DNA from 2 places in the Shewanella sp. SM20 genome. Region 1 is predicted to be linked to the other one. Evidence: predicted binding sites of a transcription regulator. Region 1 holds the regulator's gene; the other holds the start of a gene.
The links. The regulator LexA, encoded in region 1, represses DNA repair genes until DNA is damaged. The targets are predictions, from matches to a motif close to TACTGTATNNNNATACAGTA.
Positions count from the first base shown of each region.

Region 2: a site for LexA is predicted at 2,456-2,475, ahead of recA (recombinase RecA). Genes of this name have one in related genera too.

Region 1 covers NZ_JAKKRK010000012.1:29,298-36,799, reverse strand. The annotation lists gene L5M18_RS07050 (cytochrome c oxidase subunit 3) at 1-553, opposite strand, end outside; gene L5M18_RS07045 (cytochrome c oxidase assembly protein) at 550-1,131, opposite strand; gene ctaD (cytochrome c oxidase subunit I) at 1,133-2,725, opposite strand; gene coxB (cytochrome c oxidase subunit II) at 2,735-4,270, opposite strand; gene L5M18_RS07030 (cell division inhibitor SulA) at 4,674-5,186, opposite strand; gene lexA (transcriptional repressor LexA) at 5,183-5,803, opposite strand; gene plsB (glycerol-3-phosphate 1-O-acyltransferase PlsB) at 5,964-7,502, shown strand, end outside.
Region 2 covers NZ_JAKKRK010000001.1:190,597-198,098, reverse strand. The annotation lists gene alaS (alanine--tRNA ligase) at 1-473, opposite strand, end outside; gene L5M18_RS00870 (regulatory protein RecX) at 793-1,263, opposite strand; gene recA (recombinase RecA) at 1,281-2,348, opposite strand; gene mutS (DNA mismatch repair protein MutS) at 2,751-5,321, shown strand; gene rpoS (RNA polymerase sigma factor RpoS) at 5,454-6,434, opposite strand; gene L5M18_RS00850 (peptidoglycan DD-metalloendopeptidase family protein) at 6,515-7,411, opposite strand.

The DNA of each region.
Region 1 (7,502 bases):
AACGTTTACCTTTTTCTAGGCTGACATGGGCGAAATGTAAGGTAACTGAGGAGGTTAGCAGTACGATAGTGTTGATTAATGGCAGTCCAGTCCATGGCATAGCTTGGGTTTTAGTGCCATCTGGCGTAGTAATGAGCGGCCAAATAGCTTCAAACTGAGGCCAGAGTACTTCGTGGGTCATGGCATTATTCGATGCGCCACCGAGCCAAGGCACTGCGAACATGCGGGCATAAAATAGTGCCCCGAAAAAAGCCCCGAAAAACATAACTTCCGAAAAAATAAACCAGCTCATACCTTGGCGAAACGATCGATCCATTTGGCTAGAATAGAGCCCTGCCATCGACTCTTGGATCACGGTTCTAAACCAACCTACCAGCATGAATAGGATCACAGCTATCCCAACCAGCAGCACATAACCGCCACCGGATGCACCTGATTTCAACTGTTGCACGAAAAGGCCTGCACCAGAGGCGATTAAGAACAAGCCAATGGCACCTACAATAGGCCAGACACTTTGGGATGGAACGTAGTAAGACTGATGTTTCGTTGTCATTTTGCAGCTCCTTGCTCTATGGCAGACGCTAACTGCTTGTCGGTAATGTCGTAGAGAGTGTAAGAGAGGGTCAGAGTATGGATAGACTCAGGTAACTGAGGATCCACATAGAAAATGAGCGGCAGCTCAGCGCTAGTGTCCGCCGCTAAGGGTTGTTGATTAAAGCAAAAGCATTCTGTTTTATTAAAATAAGCGGCACCTTGGCCGGGCGAAACTGAAGGTATCGCTTGGCCAATAGTTGCTTTAGCGGACATATTGCGCGCCAAAAATGCCGTATGGATTAGCTCGCCAGGGTGAACTTCGAGCCGTTTGGTTTGTGGCGCAAATGTCCATGGCATGCCTGTTTGTACCTGAGAAATAAATTCCACAGTCACTATTCGGCTTGTATCTACTGTGATTGCTTGATAACTACTCGCGGTATTGGAGGGTTTTCCATTGATACCGAGTTGCTCGCACAACACATCGTAGAGCGGCACCAGCGCGAATCCAAAGCCAAACATGCCAATACAGCCTATAACTAACATGCTGATAAGTTTACGATTTGACTTAGATTTATCTTGCTGGTGTTGGGTTGCCATTTCATTTCACCTCAGGTGGTGTCGTGAAGGAGTGGTAAGGCGCAGGGCTTGGCAATGTCCACTCTAAACCCTCGGAACCTTCCCAAGGTTTAGCGGGAGCTTTTTCGCCGCCACGGATGCACTTAATTACTAATACTAAGAAAATCAATTGCGATAAGCCGAAGGCGAACCCACCAATCGAGACGATTTGATTAACATCGGCAAATTGAATCGAGTAGTCAGGGATACGCCTTGGCATTCCTGCCAGCCCAAGGAAATGCATCGGGAAAAATAGCACATTGACTGAAATCACCGAGCACCAGAAATGCCATTGTCCCAGTCGTTCGTTGTACATGTGTCCCGTCCACTTAGGTAGCCAGTAATAGGCCGCTGCCATGATGGAGAAAATCGCACCAGTCACGAGCACATAATGGAAATGTGCCACAACAAAATAAGTATCGTGGTACTGGAAGTCGGCGGGTGTAATGGCGAGCATTAATCCCGAAAAACCGCCAATAGTGAAGAGTATGATAAAGGCTACAGCAAACAGCATGGGCGCTTCGAAACTGAGTGAGCCGCGCCACATAGTGGCAACCCAGTTAAACACTTTCACCCCAGTTGGCACTGCAATCAACATAGTGCAATACATGAAAAACAGCTCGGCAAACACTGGCATACCTGTGGTGAACATATGGTGCGCCCACACGAGGAACGACAGAATTGCAATACTAGCCGTAGCATAAACCATGGATGCATAGCCAAATAAGGGTTTACGACTGAAGGCTGGGACTATGGCAGAGATGATGCCAAAGGACGGCAAGATCATGATGTAAACTTCAGGGTGGCCGAAGAACCAGAAAATATGCTGGAACATCACAGGATCGCCGCCGCCCGCCGCATCGAAGAAACTCGTGCCGAAAAACTTATCGGTCAGCACCATAGTCACTGCGCCCGCGAGTACGGGCATAACTGCGATCAGTAGGAATGCCGTGATAAGCCAAGTCCAGACAAACAATGGTAACTTCATCCATGTCATGCCTGGCGCGCGTAAATTCACTATGGTCACAATCACGTTGATCGCGCCCATGATCGAACTTATCCCCATGATGTGAATAGAAAATACAAAGAGCGCCGTGCTATCTGGGCTATAAGTTGTTGATAGTGGTGCGTAGAAGGTCCAACCAAAGTTAGGTCCGCCACCTTCCATAAACAGCGAACTGAGAAGAATAGTAAAGGCGAAGGGGAGTATCCAAAAACTCCAGTTATTCATCCGTGGCAGCGCCATATCTGGCGCCCCTATCATCATCGGGATCAGCCAGTTAGCTAGCCCTGTAAAGGCCGGCATTACCGCGCCGAATACCATGATCAACCCATGAACAGTTGTCATTTGGTTGAAAAAGTTGGGCTCGACCAATTGTAATCCAGGTTGAAAGAGTTCAGCGCGGATCACCATGGCCATAGCGCCACCGGTTAAGAACATAATGAAGCTGAACCATAAATACAAAGTACCTATGTCTTTATGGTTGGTGGTTAGCAGCCAGCGCATGATGCCCTTTGGCGCACCATGATGATGGTCATCATGGGCTGCGGTTTGATCTTGAGTCGTAGTGCTCATCATTATCCCCTACTGTCCATGACTTGCGATATCAGCAGGTTGCACTGTATCGCCGGTATTGTTACCCCAAGCATTGCGTTCATAGGTAATGACTGCTGCAAGTTGCTGTGGGCTAAGCTGTTTGCCAAATGCCTGCATAGCCGTGCCCGTTTTGCCGTGCATCACAATATCGATGTGATTGGCGACTGGTCCAATGGCGATAGCACTACCCACTAGCGCGGGGAAGGCGGGTGGTATTCCTGCACCTGTCACTTGATGGCAGGCAGCACAGAAGGTCGCGTAGACAGTTTCACCTTCGGCCATGAGGGCGTCATGGCTGAGTGTGGGGAGGCTTGCGGGATCGACTGCAGCTGAGACGTCTTTTGCAGGAGCGGGTGTCGGGGTTGTACTGCTTGGTACCGCGGCGGATGTTTGTGCAGAATTGCCGTTCATGTACTCGTTGACGTCTTTGGCTTGCACTGCATCTCCAGTATTATTGCCCCAAGCATTACGCTCGTAGGTAGTCACTGCCGCGATTTCTTGTGCAGTCAATTGTTTACTAAACGCTTGCATGGCTGTACCCGTTTTACCGTTGAGCACAATTTCAAGGTGGCCGCTGAGCGGTCCCGTTGCAATCGGGCTACCTTTAAGGGGCGGAAATACGCCTTGCAATCCTTCGCCATTGGGCTGGTGGCAGGCTGCGCAGTGCCCGAGGTAAACTTGTTCGCCTAGAGTCATCAACTCTTCTTTACTTAGGGTTTGTGATAAAGCGGCTTGAGCGGCTTCAGCCGCAGCACCTGCGGCTTGTTTTTGCTCTGTGACCCAAGCCTCAAACTCGGCTTCGGGTAAGGCTTGTACTACGATAGGCATAAAACCATGGTCTTTACCGCAGAGTTCGGCGCATTGACCACGATAAATGCCGGGTTTGTCGATGCGAGTCCAGGCCTCATTGATAAATCCAGGGTTGGCATCTTTCTTAATGGCAAAGGCGGGTACCCACCAAGAATGGATGACATCCTCTGAAGTCATCAGAAAGCGGATTTTGCGGTTTATCGGTAGAACGAGCGGTTTATCGACTTCCAATAGATAGTTTTCACCCTTGGTTTCGGTGCCTTCGATTTGTGCTCTGGGTGTTGTCAGTATGCTATAAAAATCAATATCTTGATCGAAATAGCTGTAATGCCATTTCCATTGGGACCCCGTCACTTTTACGGTGAGATCGGCGTTACTGGGATCTTCCATTGCGATTAAAGTTTTTGTCGCTGGAATCGCCATTAAGATCAAAATGATAAATGGCAGAATCGTCCAAGCGATTTCAACTTTAGTGCTTTCGTGAAAGTGGGACGCGACAGCGCCTTTGGATTTTCTGTGGTTGATCATGGCGTAAATCATGACGCCAAAGACCACTAGGCCTATTGCGCAGCAGATATACAAGATGGTCATGTGCAAGTGATAAACCTTGCCACTGATCTCGGTCACGCCAGGGGTCATGTTGAACCGCATGTCTGCGGCGGTCAACGGTGGTGCGAAAAGCACCACGAGTAAACAATACAACAATTGCTTCACAAGACTTCTCCTCTGCCAATTGCGAATAGCAACTACAAAGAAGAGCAACACAGTAAGTCTCAACTCTATGCAAACTCTTCAGTTCCCAAAAAAGCTTTTTTGACTTCAACGTGCGTTGGCGGCTGTTACTTTTAATCAAGTATTGTTACTGCTGGTAATTAGCCACGCTGGCACATACTGCTGAAATAAATCTGTTCTCTATTTTTAGTGGCGCTTCGAGTTCGATAAATACTCGATTCATTGACCACGGAAGGTGATATATCATCACCGACTTAACCAACCATACTTGCTGTTTAAATATTGATCAAGATCACTTATTTATCTAATTATCTGAAAAATTGCCAAAAAAAAGCCTCACATTCATAGGTGAGGCGGCTTTCAAGGTAAAAAATTAAATGAATATTTAGTGTACAGCGCTAAAAAAAGATTGCTGACCGAAGAGATTGCCTTGCTCAATGCGTACGTCGGCATGTAAGTGACTGTTTACGTCTTCAAGCACTATGCCCATAGCTCGGGCACTTTTAGCCACGATTTGTAGGCGTCGATTATCCCGCGCATCTAATGATTGAGTCCAAGTAATGACTGCACTGGACGTACCACTTGTCAGGGCTTTTTCCATCGCCCACAGGGTTTCGACTTCATCTTTAGCATGTACCAGCAAAACTCTATCCATACGCACACCTGCGCTGGCAAGCATTTGCTTGTAGCCAATACTTGGTGGGTTGATGAGCACTAACCAACGGCCCTGTTGGCTTAACTGAGCGAGTTGTGCACTCAGATGAATTAATTCTTGGCGACCTTGAGTCTTAGTTGGCATACAGGCGATAGGCGCATGGTGCCAGTCATAGTCGGCATCACGGACTTCATCGAGCCACAAGCCCGGATGGCGGGGGGCATTGCCAAGTAGTTTATTCATAGCCAATCTCCATTACGGATCACACCGACGGCGAGTCCTTCAATTGTTAAACTTTGGAAGCCTAAATCCACTTTAATCGGGGAGTAATCTTCATTTTCGGCATGTAGATAGACCACATTACCTTTTTTTTCGAAACGTTTAACAGTGACATCGTCATCGACTCTAGCGACAACCACTTGACCATTTCTAGCTTGTTCTACTTTATGAACTGCCAGCAAATCACCTTCGAGAATGCCGATATTCTTCATGCTGTCACCCTTTACTCGCAGTAAAAAATCGGCGGCGGGATGGAACATGCTTGGGTCGACTTGGTAGTACTGTTCAACATGTTCTTGGGCGAGGATAGGTTCACCTGCGGCCACTTGGCCGATGAGCGGTAAACCTGTTTCAGTCAAATCTTCGATTTCCGCAGGCAGACGAATGCCTCGAGATGTGCCTGGCATGATCTCAATGCAGCCCTTTTTTGCCAACGCTTTAAGGTGTTCTTCAGCCGCATTGGCGCTCTTAAAACCTAAACGGGTTGCGATTTCTGCCCGAGTGGGTGGCATGCCAGTATCGGCAATATTTCGTTTAATTAGCTCTAAAATTTCAGCTTGGCGTGGCGTCAAAGGTCTCATGGTGTTTCCTGTTTTTCTATACAGTTACTGTTAGTATATACAGTATTATTTGCAGCGCAAGTATTAACCACTTTTTAGCTATGTTGGAGAGAATTAGCGAATATTGCCCATAGTCTGGTATTCTATCGGGCTAGTAAACGCACTTAATTGCATAAGAATAATGCCTAAACACGACTCTCTTTGGTTGAAATCATTACGTTGGATCCAAAAACACTTAGTGCACACTATTGTGGTGCCTCAGGATCCCTTTGCCGATCTGAATCTGGATGCTTCCAGACCCCTTGTTTATGTGATGAAAACTGAATCCCTTAGTGACATAGCTGCTTTGAGCGAAATAACGGCTAAGTTAGGTTTACCAAGCCCTTATGAGCCTCTAGTGGCTAATGGTGTGACTGCGCCTCGGGTTGTCTGTCTTCAAGGACGTAAGCCACTGTTTGGCGAACGTGCTGGTAATGAGCCTTTCCTCGAATGCTTTATGCGTTTGTTAGCCGTGCATAAGGAACGTCCTGAATTGGATATTCAACTGGTGCCCGTGAGCTTGTATTGGGGTCGCACGCCAGGGAAAGAAGACGACACTATGAAGGCGGCCGTATTTGAGCGGGAAAACCCGACTTGGTTGCGCAAGTGCTTGATGATTCTGTTCTTAGGTCGACATAACTTCGTGCAGTTTTCGAATGCCGTATCCCTGCGTTACATGGCTGACGAACATGGCACCGACATGGGGATTGCCCATAAGTTAGCACGGGTTGCGCGCGTGCATTTCCGTCGTCAACGTAAGGTAATGACAGGGCCTGTGCTGCCAAACCGCCAAGCACTGTTTCATTCGTTACTCAAATCTGAGTCGCTGCGCAAAGCGATTCAAGAAGAAGCCGCCAGTAAAAAGATTTCTGAGACCCAAGCGCGCGAGACGGCTATTGAGTATCTCGATGAAATCGCTGCCGATTACTCAGACAGTTTAGTGCGTATTGCCGAGCGTTTTTTAACTTGGCTGTGGAACAAGCTTTACAGCGGGATCAACATTAAAGGCGCCGAGCAAGTTCGGCAGTTACACCACGATGGCCACGAGATTGTTTATGTGCCTTGCCATCGCAGCCACATGGATTACCTGCTGTTATCGTATATTTTGTATTATCAAGGCATGGTTCCGCCGCACATTGCTGCCGGCATTAACCTCAATTTCTGGCCCGCGGGACCTATGTTCCGTCGCGGTGGTGCCTTCTTTATCCGCCGTAGTTTTAATGGCAATAAGCTGTACACCGCAGTATTTCGTGAGTATTTAGATCAGCTGTTTGCTAAAGGTTATTCGGTGGAATACTTCTCCGAAGGTGGCCGTTCACGTACTGGCCGTCTGTTGGCGCCGAAAACTGGCATGATCGCCATGACGATGAACAGTGTGCTGCGCGGTATCGAGCGTCCAGTCACGCTAGTGCCTGTGTATTTAGGCTATGACCATGTGATGGAAGTGGCGACGTATCATAAAGAGTTAAGTGGTAAGAAAAAGAAAAAAGAATCTGTGTGGCAGGTGTTTGGTGCGATTCGCAAACTTGGTAATTTCGGCCAAGGTTATGTGAACTTTGGCGAGCCGATTACTCTGCAAAACTTCTTAAATGAGCGCGCGCCAAACTGGCGTACTGAGTTGGCCGATGATCCTGAGCAAAAACCAAGCTGGTTAACGCCAGCGGTAAACGTGCTGGCGAAT
Region 2 (7,502 bases), on a different contig from region 1:
TTGTCACCGATACGTATGATGTTCTCGGCAGCGACACCAATTTTTTTATTCCAGATTTCAAAGGCTTCATCATCTGTCTGATAAATAGTGACGCACAGACGTTCCTTCGGCAGCTTTAACGTTTCAGTTAAAAAAGTCCAGCCCAAACGAATCGCTTCTTCTTTGAAATAATCTCCAAAACTGAAGTTACCTAGCATTTCGAAAAAGGTGTGATGACGTGCTGTGTAGCCAACGTTATCCAAATCGTTATGTTTACCACCAGCGCGTACACAACGTTGAGCAGTGGTCGCACGCGTATAATTGCGTTTGTCCATGCCAAGAAACACGTCCTTGAACTGGTTCATGCCTGCATTGGTAAATAAAAGTGTGGGATCGTTGCCTGGCACTAATGAACTACTGTCCACAACTTGATGACCATTGCTGCGGAAAAATTCGAGGAAAGCGCTTCTGAGCTCTGCTGTAGTTTGATACATGAAATCATCCTGAATTGGGTAAGCATTACCAGCTACGCCTTAGGCTAGCCGTATTTCTATTTGCCAAGCATTATAAGCAGACTAAGGAAGGACGACCAGTCTTGATTGGTGATATACACATCAGGAATTTAATATTTTAGCGTGAATCGCCCACACCAGAGTCACTAGAAGCAAAACGACAGGATAAAGCACAAATAAAGACGGCGTAAGTTTATCGCGGCACGGACAATATTTAAGCTAGTGAGTCTAATGTGAAGTACGAAATGGACAATACCCATTGATGATATTTAGATGAGCTTTTACAGTCTTAGCTCCAAATTTAATAATTTTCATCGAGATCATTGGGATCTGAATCTAGTGCGTAAGTGATTTGATCGTAGCTAAAGCCTTGGCCCATTAAAAAACGCACTCGTTTGGCCTTTTCCTTTGCGATGAGATCCCGAGCTTTAGAGCCCTTCACTTCTGTCACACGGGGAATGCCGTATTTTTTGGTGGCTTTATCTTTTGCTAGCTCAAACCAGTCACAATCACAATTAACCAAAGCGGCTTCAATACAGTCTTTAGATAAGCCTTTCTGTGCGATTGCTTGGCGGATGCGTATTGCACCGTGGCCTCGACTGATGTGGCTTCGCACCAACAGTTCGGCATAACGAGCATCATTAATAAAACCGGAGGATTCGCAAGCATCGAGTACAGGTTCGATATCGTTAAGTTCGAAACCTTTTTCGAGCAATTTATCGCGGATTTGTAAACGGGAATAATCGCGGCGCGCTAACAGCGCGACCGCAATTTGATGGGCTGACTGACTCAGAATACTTCGCCTGTCTCTAAATCAATATTGTCCTCAGTACTATCATCAGCTTTGGCAGCCAAGGCACTCGGATTACTCAAAAGCAACTCACGTAGCGTCTTGTCAATTTCAGCCGCAATAGCTGGGTTTTCAGTCAGATATTTGCCAGCATTAGCACGACCTTGGCCGATTTTATCACCTTTATAGCTGTACCAAGCGCCCGCTTTTTCAATCAACTTATGGGCTACGCCTAAGTCTACTAACTCACCAGTACGGTTAATACCTTGGCCATAAAGGATTTGGAACTCAGCCTGCTTAAACGGCGCTGCAACCTTGTTTTTCACCACTTTAACGCGAGTTTCGTTACCGACCACTTCATCGCCGTCTTTAATGGCACCAGTGCGGCGAATGTCTAGGCGAACAGAAGCATAAAACTTCAGCGCATTACCACCGGTTGTAGTTTCTGGGTTACCGAACATCACACCAATCTTCATCCGAATTTGGTTGATGAAGATAAGTAAGGTGTTAGATTGCTTTAAGTTACCCGCAAGTTTACGCATAGCTTGGCTCATCATACGCGCCGCTAGGCCCATGTGAGAATCACCAATTTCGCCTTCGATTTCAGCTTTAGGCGTTAATGCCGCCACTGAGTCGACTACGATAACGTCAACAGCGCCTGAACGAGTTAAAGCATCACAAATCTCAAGCGCTTGCTCGCCGGTATCCGGTTGTGAACACAGCAGGTTATCAATATCTACGCCCAATTTTTTAGCATAAATAGGGTCTAGTGCATGCTCTGCATCGATAAAGGCACAGGTTTTGCCTTCACGTTGCGCTGCCGCAATCACTTCTAAAGTCAGTGTTGTTTTACCTGATGATTCAGGACCATAGATCTCAACGATACGACCCATTGGCAAACCGCCAGCACCTAAAGCAACGTCCAGAGACAGAGAACCGGTAGAAATGGTCTCAACATCCATAGAGCGATCTTCGCCCAGCTTCATGATGGAGCCTTTACCAAATTGTTTCTCAATTTGGATCAATACCGCAGCAAGTGCTTTCTCTTTATTTGGATCGACCTTCATTCCTGTTCCCTCATCAAGACAAGCATTAAGCTGTCAAAAGTGATATTCAATTTACAAACGGGTAATTCAAAAAGCCGCGCTTTTTGTCTTAATTCTGCTGACTAGTATACTGTACAATCATACAGTATCAAGACCTGTGACTGAATTATTTTTAGCTGATAGGATTTTTAATATGACCAAGGTTTTAGCGAATATCAAATCAGATAATAGCTCCCTTTGATCAATATCCATCGTTAAGGGCTCAATTTTCGCTAAATTATTGCTAAGATTGGCGCAACAAATTTTGCGTGGTCTTTTTAGCTGAAAATTGTACAGCAGTCTTCCGCTTCCATAGCGCTTAATCACCCTTAACCACACAAACTGTATCGCCTTTAGGCAGTCACAACGGACGATAACGATTTAATGAATGTAATTGATACCGATGATTTAGAAAAACATACTCCTATGATGCGTCAGTACTTGACGATGAAAGCAGAACATCACGATATGTTGCTGTTTTATCGCATGGGTGACTTCTACGAGTTGTTTTATGACGATGCTAAACGCGCTTCTGAGCTGTTAGGCATTTCACTCACTGCGCGCGGTAAAAGTGGTGGCGATCCTATTCCGATGGCGGGGCTTCCTTACCATGCTGTGGAAGGCTATCTTGCAAAATTAGTTCAAATTGGTCAATCAGTTGCGATTTGCGAACAGATTGGCGATCCCGCGACATCTAAAGGGCCAGTAGAACGTAAAGTGGTACGAATTGTCACGCCAGGCACTTTAACCGACGAAGCGTTGCTGCAGGAACGCCAAGACAATCTGTTAGCCGCGGTTTATCAAGGTAAAGTTGGTTTTGGTTATGCCACATTAGATGTTTCATCCGGACGTTTTGTGATTGCAGAGCTCGACACACGAGAGTCATTAGAAGCAGAATTGCAACGCACTAATCCCGTTGAAATTCTCTACAGTGAAGACTTTGGCGAACTAGGTCTACTTAACGGTTTTAAAGGCAAACGCCGTCGCCCCGAGTGGGAATTTGATTACGATACGAGTATCAAGTTACTACTGGCCCAGTTCGGCACTAAAGACTTACATGGTTTTGGTATCGCAGATGCACGTTTATCACTGCAAGCTGCGGGTTGCTTGATGCAATATGTCAAAGACACACAGCGCACGGCACTGCCCCATATCAATGCCATTATCCGCTTCAATCAAACCGATAGCATAGTACTCGATGCGGCAACTCGCCGAAATCTAGAACTCACTCAAAACCTTGCCGGTGGCCGCGATAATACCTTAGCCGCAGTATTAGATAACACGGCAACGCCTATGGGCAGCCGTATGTTACAACGCTGGATCCATCAGCCTCTGCGAGATCCTAAGCAAATTAAGGCGCGCCAACAGGCGGTGACTGAACTCCTCGATACCGCAGCCCACGAAGGTTTGCATGAGCAGTTAAAGGCACTTGGCGATATCGAACGTATCATGGCAAGACTCGCGCTGCGTACCGCTCGCCCAAGAGACTTTGCACGTTTACGTCAAGCACTGGGCTTATTGCCTGAATTACAACAGAGTTTAAGTACACTGAGCGCGCCACACACGACTCAATTGCGTCAACACTTAGGTGAGTTCCCCGCTGAGCAAGCCCTACTTGAGCGCGCGATAGTCGATAATCCACCTATGCTTATCCGCGATGGCGGGGTGATCCGTGAAGGCTACAACAGCGAACTAGATGAATGGCGCGGTCTGAGCGAAGGAGCGAGTGATTACTTAGTACAACTTGAAGCCAGAGAAAAAGAACGAACTGGCATCAATACACTTAAAGTCGGCTATAACCGCGTACACGGCTATTACATCGAAGTAAGCCGCCTGCAATCCTCACAAGTACCGCTCAATTATCAACGACGCCAAACCCTTAAGAATATGGAGCGTTATATCACGCCTGAACTTAAGGAATACGAAGAAAAAGTCCTCTCGAGCCAAGGTAAAGCGCTGGCACTCGAAAAGCAGTTATGGGAACAGTTGTTCGATCTTATTCTGCCCAAATTGCATGAGTTACAAGCCTTTGCTAGAGCTGCGGCTGAACTTGATGTACTGAGTAACTTTGCCGAGCGTGCCGAGACCTTAGGCTATACTTGTCCAGAGCTGAGCCAAGATATCGGCGTACAGATAGAGGCTGGTCGCCACCCAGTGGTGGAGCGTGTTAGCCAAACGCCGTTTATCGCTAACCCAGTGACCTTGCACAACCAAAGACGTATGTTGATTGTCACCGGACCCAACATGGGCGGTAAATCGACCTATATGCGTCAAGTCGCCTTGATTACGCTGATGGCCCATATTGGTTGTTTTGTGCCAGCAGATCGCGCCCTGATTGGCCCGATTGATCGCATCTTTACCCGTATTGGCGCATCAGACGATCTGGCCTCTGGCCGCTCAACCTTTATGGTAGAAATGACTGAAACTGCCAACATCCTGCACAATGCCACTGCAAGTAGTTTAGTGTTAATGGATGAAATCGGCCGTGGAACATCCACCTATGATGGTTTATCGCTAGCTTGGTCGGCGGCGGAATATTTAGCCCAGCAAGTCGGGGCTATGACCCTATTCGCCACCCATTATTTTGAGCTAACTCAATTACCTGACTTAATGGCAGGTGTTTACAATGTGCACCTTGATGCCATAGAGCACGATGATACCATCGCCTTTATGCATGCAGTACAAGAAGGCGCCGCCAGTAAAAGCTACGGCTTACAAGTTGCGGCGCTTGCCGGCGTGCCAAACAAAGTGATTAAAGCAGCGAAACATAAATTGCAGCAATTGGAGAGTCGCGATCATCAACCAGAAGGAACGAGGACGCCCATTCAAAGCTTACTCGCTTTACCTGAACCGGTTGAAAATCCAGCTTTGACTAAATTAAGTAGCATTAATCCCGATAACTTAACGCCAAAACAGGCGCTTGATTTGCTCTATGAGCTGAAACGCTTGAGCTAGACATCAGGTGATCTAAATAAAAGCCTAAAAATAACAACGCCCACTCTATAGTGGGCGTTTTACTTTATGACGTGATCTCACACTAAGTGCATTTTCTGGATAGCTTCTCTGAAAGGCACCAGAAGACAGATATTAGTTTCTAAATAAAGCTTCAACAGATAAACCTTGAGAACCCAATAAATCACGTAAGCGTTTTAATGCTTCCACTTGGATTTGACGAACACGTTCACGGGTTAAACCAATTTCAGCCCCCACATCTTCAAGCGTAGAAGGTTCATAACCTAACAAACCAAAACGACGGGCTAATACTTCTCTTTGTTTTGTGTTCAACTCGTTAAGCCATTTCACCACCGAGTTAGAGATGTCTTCATCTTGCACTTTATAGTCAGGGCCAACACTATCATCATCGGCCAATACATCTAATAATGCTTTCTCGTTATCGCCCCCCAAAGGCGTATCAACAGAGGTAATTTTTTCATTCAGCTTAAGCATGCGGCTCACATCAGAGCTAGAAACTTGCAGTTTTTCAGCAATTTCTTCCGCTGTAGGTTCATGATCCAGTTTTTGTGCTAACTCACGGGCAGTACGCAAGTATACGTTGAGTTCTTTAACAACATGAATAGGCAAACGAATAGTACGAGTTTGGTTCATGATAGCGCGTTCAATCGTCTGTCTGATCCACCAAGTCGCATAGGTTGAAAAACGAAAACCTCTTTCTGGGTCAAACTTTTCTACGGCACGAATTAGACCTAAATTACCCTCTTCGATAAGATCGAGCAGTGCTAAGCCGCGGTTATTGTAACGACGTGCAATTTTTACGACGAGACGTAAATTACTTTCGATCATGCGATTACGGGATTTTGCACAACCTTTTAAGGCCTTACGGGAAAAGTAAACTTCTTCTTCTGCGCTAAGCAGTGGGGAAAAACCAATCTCACCTAGATAAAGTTGAGTGGCATCAAGATTTTTTTGCAGGTCATCTTGGACCTGTTGTTCTATTCCTAGCTCTTGGACTAGATCGGTGGCAACTTCTTCTTTTTCAAGATCAAAGTCTACGGTTTCTACGGAAAAATCTACTAGTGCTTCTGCGGCAGTGCTATTTATGCGGCTCATGATCAAATCTCCCAAACCTAATTAAACTGCTGAATTAGTGCAATTTCCTATCCTCCATTTGCCAACAAGGCCCCAAACAATCATTGTTTAGGTAAATAAGTAAGTGGGTTTACAGACTGTCCATGGTAACGAATTTCAAAATGTAACATTACCCGATTGGCACCTGTATTGCCCATTTTTGCAACAGTCTGCCCTGCGAGGACATGTTGCTTTTCTTTGACTAAGATCTTGTCCGTATGAGCATAAGCACTAAGGTAATCGTCACTATGTTTAATAATCACTAAATTACCGTAACCCCTAAGAGCACTTCCTGCGTATACCACCCGCCCATCTGCAGCAGCTTTGATGATATCTCCCCGATTTCCCGCGATCTTAATACCTTTATTTCCCTGCTCATTGGCAGAATAAGTTCCGATTAACTTCCCTCTTACTGGCCACTGCCACTGACTCACACTGGCTGGCAGTGTTGAGGTGGGTGGAACCATTAGTTGGTTAACATTTTGTTGGGAACTTGTTACAAGGTACGCGGGCTTAGCTTTCTGATCAAGTGTTTTTTTCAGATCGTCACTTGACTTAGCATTAGACTGATAAACCTTATCATCTAATTGTTTTTTATCACTTTTACTTGAGTTAGCATCTGAATTACCCGTTATATTTCCATCTAAAGTCGTAGATTTTGATTGGTTACTAGATTTAGCATTAGTTAAATATAAAATCTGTCCAGGGTAAATTGTATAAGGGTTATCTAATTGATTAAGTTTAGCTATTTCAGAAAAGTCTTTCCCTGCAGCCCAAGAAATAGAGTAGAGAGTGTCACCTTTTTTAACTTTATATGAATTCGATTTAATGTGGCCTTTGCTATTTTTAGAGTAGCTATGGGAAATATTTTCGACGGGTGCGGGTCTGCTGGCCTGAAAGCTACAGCCTACAAGCAGAAATATAAAGCAAAGGTTTAAGAGTAAACCCGCATTCAACAATAAAAACTCCTTGGTAAGGTTGTATTACTGTTTATGATGAGAAAATGACGCCTTCTGTGCAAAACAAGCACTTCGCTTAACACAGTAGCAC